One region of the Thermosyntropha tengcongensis genome, then DNA from elsewhere that is predicted to be linked to it. Evidence: riboswitches for the same ligand, from Rfam matches in the RefSeq annotation. Region 1 holds a riboswitch; the other holds the start of a gene.
What was found. A riboswitch is a leader RNA that binds a small molecule or an ion and turns the genes downstream of it on or off. The one in region 1 is predicted to bind thiamine pyrophosphate.
Positions count from the first base shown of each region.

Region 1 (4,213 bases):
TATGAACAGCCTGGCTGAAGAACTTAAAAACATCCGCCCCAGCATGGTTTCCATCCATAATCTGGTTTCTGATTATATAGAAGAGTTAAACCAGAAAGAAAATATTGCCCTTTCTTTTTCAGATCTGAGAAAAAAAGCTGCCTGCATAGCAGACAATATCATCTGCCAGGCAATGATTAAACAAAAACAAACTATACAAAAAGGTTCCAGGCTCATAAAGGACAAATCTATCGTGGCCACCTGCAGCTACAGCTCTACGATAGCAGAAACTATCAAAGCCGCATACAGGGAAGGCAAAAAATTCGACATAATAATCGCCCGCTCCTCTCCTCCTGGCAGTTCTTATGCCTACGGGGAAATATTGGCAGAGAAACTAGGGGTGCCTTTAAACATACACATAATCCCTGATGAGAATATTCCTTCCTTCCTGCCTGAAGCTGACTATGTCTTGCTGGGAGCTGATACCGTCCTTGCTGATAAAAGGGTGATAAACGGCTATCCATCCTTCATCACAGCAGAAACAGCCTTTAAAAGCAAAAAGCCGCTCTATGTAGTTTGCGAACCGCATAAAATAGCAAGGGCAGAATTTACCCCCCACCTGGAAGACGGTTTTGAACTGATTCCTGCTCACTTTATAACCGAAATCGTTGCTGGATAACAAAAAGGGCAGCACCCTCTGTAAAGGCTGCTGCCCTTTTTATATTACCTGTACTCTTCCGGTACTTGCGGCAGATCTTTAAGGCTCTCCCTCAGCTCTTCATCCGAAAATTCTATATCTTCGGTTTCTCCGGAAAGGTACATATCATAGGAATACAAATCCAGATAACCATGTCCGCTCAAATTAAATACAATACACTTAGAAACCCCTTCTTCTTTAGCCTTTAAAGCTTCATCAATCGCTACCCTCACTGCGTGGGCAGATTCAGGAGCCGGCACAATACCCTCATGCTGGGCAAAAAGGAGGGCTGCTTCAAAAGTAGGATTCTGTTTTACAGCTACCGCTTCCAAAAGGCCGTCATGATAAAGCTGGCTTACCAGCGGTGATTCTCCATGATACCTTAACCCTCCTGCGTGAATGCCGGAAGGAGTAAAATTATGGCCCAGGGTATACATCTTGGTAACCGGTACCAGTCCAGCTGAATCACCATAATCATAGGCAAAAACGCCTTTGGTTAAGGTAGGACAGGCAGCCGGTTCTACCGCTACCAGCCGCACTTTTTTGCCTGCCAGTTTGTCAGGTATAAAAGGAAACGCAATGCCGGCAAAATTGCTTCCCCCACCGCAGCAGCCTATAACTACATCAGGATATTCATCTACCATTTCGAGCTGCATTTTGACTTCCTGCCCTATTACCGTCTGGTGCAAACATACATGATTCAATACACTGCCCAGGGAATAGTTGGTGTCATCCCTCTTTAAAGCTTCTTCTACCGCTTCACTTATAGCAATAGCCAGAGTACCAGGGCTGTCAGGATTTTTAGCCAGTACATCCCTTCCGCTCTGGGTAAGTTCACTTGGGCTCGGTACGCACCTGCCGCCATAAAGTTCCATAATAGAGCGGCGATAAGGTTTCTGATAATAGCTTACCTTTACCATATATATCATGGCTTCCAGCCCGAAAAGCCTGCAGGCCAGAGCCAGAGCAGTTCCCCACTGGCCAGCTCCCGTTTCGGTAGTTATCCTTTTAATGCCCTGCTTTTTATTGTAATAAACCTGAGCTAAAGCAGAATTAAGCTTATGGCTCCCTACCGGGCTTACCCCTTCATATTTGTAATAAATGCGGGCAGGAGTATCCAGCGCTTTTTCCAAACCCCTTGCCCTGTATAAAGGGGAAGGACGGTATTTCTTATAGTGTTCCCTTACCTCTTCCGGAATTTCAATATATCTTTCCGTAGAAACCTCCTGCATTATAAGCTCGCGGGCAAAAATAGGTTCCAAATCAGCAGGAGCAAGAGGCTTTAAAGTCTTTGGATTTAACCCGGGAGCTAAAGGATTGGGCATGTCAGCCTGTACATTGTACCAGAACTTGGGGAGCTTCTCCTCAGGCAGGATAATCTTGGTGAGCTCTTCTCTACTCATCTTACCTACTCTCCTCTCAGCAGATTAATCAAATAAGAGATAAATTAAGTTTAGCATATAAATATACAGCCTTACAATACCGCGCAAATTTTTATTGACTTTATTTTTAATAAGAGATACAATTATCCCCAAACTTAATAATAAGGGGAGCTGGACCTTTCCGGCTGAGAGTGGGTGAAATGGAGCCCTGACCCTGGAACCTGATCTGGGTAATGCCAGCGTAGGGAAAATGGCTATACAGGCTGCTTATTACCCTTTTTAGCTGGTATAAGCAGCTTACTTATTTTCAAAAGGAGGTTGTCTAAAATGGCAGAAGCCCATTTAAGCCTTAAAATTCTGCCGGTAGTCGAAGAAAGCCGCATATATGAAATGGTAGACAAGGTAATACAGCTCATAATAAACTCAGGTTTAAATTATGTAGTCGGCCCTTCCGAGACTACTGTGGAAGGGGATCTCGACACCCTGCTGGAACTGGTCAAAAAAGCCAACCAGGTATGTATAGAAAACGGGGTTCCCCGGGTAGTATCAGTAATAACTATCGACTATAAGCCAGACGGAGTGACTATTGATGAAAAAATCAGCAAATACCGCCCATAGGCTGGCTCCATTGATAACTATTGCCCTGCTGCTTTTTTTCTGGGAAACAGCCGTAAGATTATGCGATATTAAACCCTGGATCCTTCCTGGACCGCTGGCTGTCATAAATGCACTCGCAAAAGAAAAGGAACTTCTCCTCATGCATACGGCAGCCACGCTGGGAGAAGCCTTGAGCGGTTTTTTAATCTCCATACTGCTGGCATTAGTGATAGGCATCATACTCAATCACAGTAAATTTTTAAACCGTGCCGTATATCCCCTGCTTATCATATCCCAGACTATCCCTCTTATAGTCCTGGCAGTCCTTTTTACCATATGGTTTGGCTGGGGAATAACGCCCAAAATAATAATAGTAGTGCTGGTATGCTTTTTCCCTATCACCATCAATTTCATGGAAGGCATAAGCTCGGTAGACCCGGATCAGATAAACCTTTTCCGCTCCATGGGGGCAAGCGATTTCGCCATTTTCCGCATGGTAAAGTTCCCTTCAGCCCTTCCCGCTTTCTTTTCCGGCTTGCGAATCGCCGCTACTTACAGCGTAATGGCAGCCGTAATCGGGGAATGGCTGGGAGCCCAGAAAGGATTAGGGTATTTTATGACCTTGAAGCAGAAAAGCTTTGCTATCGATGAAGTGCTGGCTGCTGTAGTTATTATCTGCTTTTTAAGCTTTCTCCTGGTAAAAATAATCGACTTTATGGAATATATACTGCTCCCCTGGACTCAGATAGAAGAAATATTCTAGATCTAGAGGAGGGATAAAATGCGCTCCAAAACCGCAATGTTTTTAATTTTTCTTCTGATAGTCAGTCTGCTGCCCGGCTGCGGAAAAAAAGCAGAAGAAAATGACCTTACCCAGGTTACCGTCATACTGGACTGGTTTCCCAACACCAATCATACCGGCCTTTATGTAGCCAAAGAAAAAGGATTTTATGCAGAGGAAGGACTAGATGTAAAAATAGTAAATCCGGGCGAAGGAGGGACTGCCCAGCTTATAGCCGCAAATAAGGGGGATTTCGGCATAAGCTATCAGGAAGAAGTAACCTATGCCCGTTCCCAAAATATCCCGGTAGTAGCGCTGGCAGCTGTTATACAGCATAATACTTCCGGCTTTGCGTCGCCAGCAGACAGAAACATCAAAACCCCCAGAGACTTTGAAAACAAAACTTATGGGGGCTGGGGCTCTCCCATGGAAAGTGCCATGATAAAAGCCCTGATGGATAAATATGGGGCAGATTTCAGCAAAGTTAACATGATAAATATAGGCTCAGCCGACTTTTTTACCAGCATAGAAAAAGACATTGATTTTGCCTGGATATACTACGGATGGACAGGAATAGAAGCCGAGCTAAAGAATATCCCTCTTAATTTCATAAAACTGCGCGATGAACATGAAGCGCTTGATTTCTATACTCCGGTCATTATAACCAGTGAGGATAAAATTAAAAACCACCCGGAACTGGTAAAAAAGTTTATGCGGGCAACTTCCCGCGGTTATAAATTTGCCATAGAAAATCCACAGGAAGCAGCTGACATACTT
Region 1 covers NZ_AP042437.1:625,988-630,200, reverse strand. Annotated here, with positions in the region: gene ACZ42E_RS03050 (eIF2B alpha/beta/delta subunit family protein) at 1-658, shown strand, start outside; gene ACZ42E_RS03045 (TrpB-like pyridoxal phosphate-dependent enzyme) at 703-2,079, opposite strand; TPP riboswitch at 2,213-2,323, shown strand; gene ACZ42E_RS03040 (thiamine-binding protein) at 2,386-2,676, shown strand; gene ACZ42E_RS03035 (ABC transporter permease) at 2,648-3,418, shown strand; gene ACZ42E_RS03030 (ABC transporter substrate-binding protein) at 3,455-4,213, shown strand, end outside.

Region 2 (4,213 bases), 1.1 Mb from region 1:
TATGCTGTTTAAAGGCATATGCCCGGGACCTTCCACCATCACCTGCACCCCTTTTTCCCGGGCCCTCTTCACCAGCTCTCCCAGGATAACCATCTCCTCTATCTGGGCCGGGTCATTGGCATCCGCCAGGGACCCTGGCCGCAAACCATCCCCCAGGCTCAAGGTAGTGTCATAGCGCAGGCACAGTTCCAGAAGATAATCAAAGTTTTCATAAAAAGGGTTTTCCCGGCCGTGTTTTCTCATCCAGGCTGCGGTTATCGCCCCTCCCCGGCTCACTATCCCCATAAGTCGGGGGTTTTTATCAAGAACGGCCAGGGAAGACCTGGTTATGCCGCAGTGGACGGTTATAAAATCTATGCCGTCCTGGATGTGTTTTTCCACAGCCTTAAACATATCTTCTTCGGTCATAGCCAGGATATCTCCCTTTTTCTCTTCCGCTTCCGCAGCAGCCTGATAAACAGGCACACTGCCTACCGGCACCTCAGAAACCCTTACAAACTCCTGCCTTATCCTGTCGCGCTCCCTGCCGGTGCTAAGGTCCATAACCGTATCAGCCCCAATTTTTAAAGCCGCCTTAAGCTTTCTGATTTCCTTTTCCAGGCTGGATGCCTGCTTGGATACCCCCAGATTGGCATTTACCTTTACCGTAAGGCCTCTGCCTATGCCGCAGGCTTTTAATCCCTGATGCCTTATATTAAAAGGTATAACTATGTAACCTTCCTCCACCCCTTTTCTAACCTCTTCAGGGGACAGGCCTTCTTTAGCCGCCACCTCCAGCATCTGGGGAGTAACCTCTCCGCGCTTCGCCTTTATAAGCTGGGTCATAAACTCACCTTCTTTACATATTCTAAAGCCAGCCCTGCTGCCTTGCGTCCTGATAAGAGCATGCCCCCGAAAATAGGCCCCATACGGGGGGTATTAAAAAGGGAACTTACACTCATGCCGGCTGCTATAAGCCCCTCTGCTATGAAACCCGTATATTCTACCACCATTTCTTCTCCTTTTTCCGCCCACATGGAAGAAGTCCTAACCCTATCTTCCCTGTCTTCCGGGAGCTTTTCAGCGGATTTGGCCAGGTAAATTCTGGCTACACTCGCATCATGCCCGGTAGCGTCGATAACTGCCTTAGCCCCCAGAGAAAGGGGATCCACATGCATACCAAGCTTTACCGCAGCAGTCCAGTTTACGACTACCCCGCAGACGCGCTTTTCCCTCACCATAACATCTTCTGCCGTTATGCCATTTAAAATCTTGGCTCCTTCCCTATCCGCAGCCAGGATAAGCTGAGCTACCGCCCGGTAGGAAGGCACCACCAAATAGCCGTCCTGGTTTATCCGGTGCACAATCCCTATTTCATCCAGAATTTCAGCTGCTTCTTTCTGGAAAACTATCTGGTTAAAGAACATGCCGCCTCCCCACATGCCGCCGCCGGGAGATAAGCGGCTTTCCAGGACTGCTGTCTTAAGCCCGCTTTTAGCGGCATAAAAAGCAGCCGTAAGCCCTGCCGGTCCCCCTCCCACGATTATAAGATCACACTCCAGATTTTCTTTCAGCACTGAATAATACTCATCAATAATAGAAGCAGTTATTTTTATATCATTTATGAGCATTTTCTTTCCTCCCCTTTATATTTTCCCCTGGATACCAGGCAGGCGAAGGGGGAATTACGCTTCTTCACCTTTTCATCCCCCCTTTCCAGATAAAAAAACCTGACGTTTGCCCAAAAAGGCATGCGTCAGGTATAAAAACCCCTCACTGCGCTCCCTCCGCTGGTATTACCCAGTTCAGGTTCAAAGGGTATAATCTCAGCCTTTAACGGCACCCCTGCGCATACCTGGTATGCAGTTTTTTTAAACTATATAGAAAAAATTCCTTAACGGCAAGTGTCTTTACAAAAAATTTACTTTTCCAAATAAACGCTTTTGTAAAAATCATGCTTTCTATCTGCTGCCACTATTCTGCATATGCGGTTTACTCCAGTCATGGTTATACAATAAATGCATTGTTAAAAAAGCATTGATGCACAACTATCAAATATTTTATTATAAAAATTAATTCTTCTGCCCCTGGCAGCCAGGAATTTATCCCCTGTGCCAGGGGTAAAATTTTTTAATAAAGCTTAAAAACTGCTATTCAGGGAACTGCATGAATGATGATTTATTTAAAATACTTTTCAAATATATTCTGCAAAGCTTCCTCACATTCCTTATAAAAAGCAGCATATTTATCCACAAGTTCTGCCGCTTCCGGGGTAAGGGCAGAACCCCCTCCTTTTTTCCCTCCGCTCTGGCTTATGATAAGCGGGAAACCCAGCCTTTTTTCCAGGCTTTTTATAAGGTTGTAAGCCTGGCTGTAGGACATATGCATACTGCTGGCAGCTTTGGATAAGGAACCGGTTTCCCTAACCCCCTTTAAAAGCTCATAAGGCCCCGGTCCAAATACCTTGCCTTCTTTATCCAGCCATATTTTAAATTTCAGATTATACATGCCTACCTCCACTAACCCTTATCTCACCCATTATATATGTAAAACATCCTCCCCCATTTAGCCCTGTCATTTTCCATTCTGATGCTGGTAAAAAAATTCTATTCCTATTTTCTCCCTCCCGTCAAGCCCGCACTTGATAAATAAATACCTGCTTTATGCCTGCTTTTTACATAATATTGCAAAATCAAATTGACATATCTCTATTACAAATGTAATAATTTAATTACATAATGTAATAAAATTTGCATTTTACATCAAGGGGGAGAAGGATTTATGTTTGATTTTTTGATGACACCTGAACAGCTAAAATTGCGGGATGAGGTAAGAGAATTTGTAAAATCGATTCCCCGGGAATATATCCTGGATATGGACGCTGACAGGATAAAATACCCTAAAGATTTCATCCGGGAATGTGGAAAAAGGAACCTCATCGGCATAAGAGTCCCCAAAGAATACGGCGGCAGAGGCTTAAAATGGGTAGATGACGTGATGGTAGCCGAAGAAATATGCGTACCTGGCTATATTTTCGGCTGCACCTGGGGAGTTACCGGGGATGTAGTAACAGAAGCCATCGTACACTTCGGCACCGAAGAACAGAAAAAAAGGTTCCTGCCTCCTATCTGCAAAGGGGAAAAATTTGCTGCTGAATGTTTAACTGAACCGCGCGGGGGCTCTGATTTCTTCGGGGCAACTACGGTAGCCAGACGCGACGGAGACGACTTTATCCTGAATGGGCAAAAAAGATTTATTGTTGGCGGTGAAGGCGCCGACTATTTTCTGGTTTATGCCAAAACCGACCTTGATGCCCCTCCCCATAAAGGCATGACCTGTTTTATGGTGGAAAGGGAAATGGGAGTTAAGACCGAATACCTCTACGGGTTGATGGGATGCCGCGGCGGGGGAACTGCCAGGGTAGTCTTTGAAGATGTCCGGGTTCCCAAAGAAAATGTGATTGGAGAAGTTAACGGAGCTGCCCCCATATTTTATCAGATGATGGTTCCAGAAAGGCTGGGAACGGCTGCCATGACTATCGGAGCAGCCAGGCCGGCAGTAGAAATAGCGACTGATTATACTACCAAACGCAAAGCATTCGGCACCCAGATTAAAAACTTCCAGGCAGTAAGCTTTAAAGTGGCTGATGCCGTCCTCAAGCTGGACACCTGCCGCAGTGTGATATACACCACCGCTATTGCCGCTGATGATCCAAAGGTAAAAGCTTCCCGGGTAAGAAGGCTGGTATCCCAGTCCAAAAAATTTGTTACCGAACAATGCTGGGATGCTGTAAACCTGGCCATGCAGGTAATGGGCGGCATAGCCTATACCGATGTTTACCCGATTGAAAAAATCGTGCGCGACCTGAGGCTTTCCATGATATGGGTAGGCACCAATGAAATCATGACCCTTATAAGCCAGCATGAATGGTACAAAGAAAGAGCAGAAGAAATCAAAAACACCAATAAGCGCGACAGTGAAGCTGATGCCCTCAATGCCTTTGCCGAAGGGGAAAAGATTTACGAATAATTCCGCAAGCAGTAAACTTTTAAGGGGGAAGGGGTAAATGAATAAAAATAAAGTTAAAGATTTATATAAAAGCAAGCTTATGACTGCTGAAGAAGCGGTAAAGCTTATTCCGCAAAATTCCTTTATCGCAACCCCTTTAACTAACGGCCAGCCACCAAAGCTGATAAATGCCATGGCTCACTGCATGGCATCAGGTGAACTTAGA
Region 2 covers NZ_AP042437.1:1,759,648-1,763,860, forward strand. Annotated here, with positions in the region: gene thiC (phosphomethylpyrimidine synthase ThiC) at 1-825, opposite strand, end outside; gene ACZ42E_RS08455 (sulfide-dependent adenosine diphosphate thiazole synthase) at 822-1,610, opposite strand; TPP riboswitch at 1,745-1,836, opposite strand; gene ACZ42E_RS08460 (winged helix-turn-helix domain-containing protein) at 2,158-2,487, opposite strand; gene ACZ42E_RS08465 (acyl-CoA dehydrogenase family protein) at 2,761-4,008, shown strand; gene ACZ42E_RS08470 (acetyl-CoA hydrolase/transferase family protein) at 4,046-4,213, shown strand, end outside.
Region 2: linked by a shared signal. The riboswitch ahead of ACZ42E_RS08455 (sulfide-dependent adenosine diphosphate thiazole synthase) and the one ahead of ACZ42E_RS03040 (thiamine-binding protein) in region 1 are both predicted to bind thiamine pyrophosphate.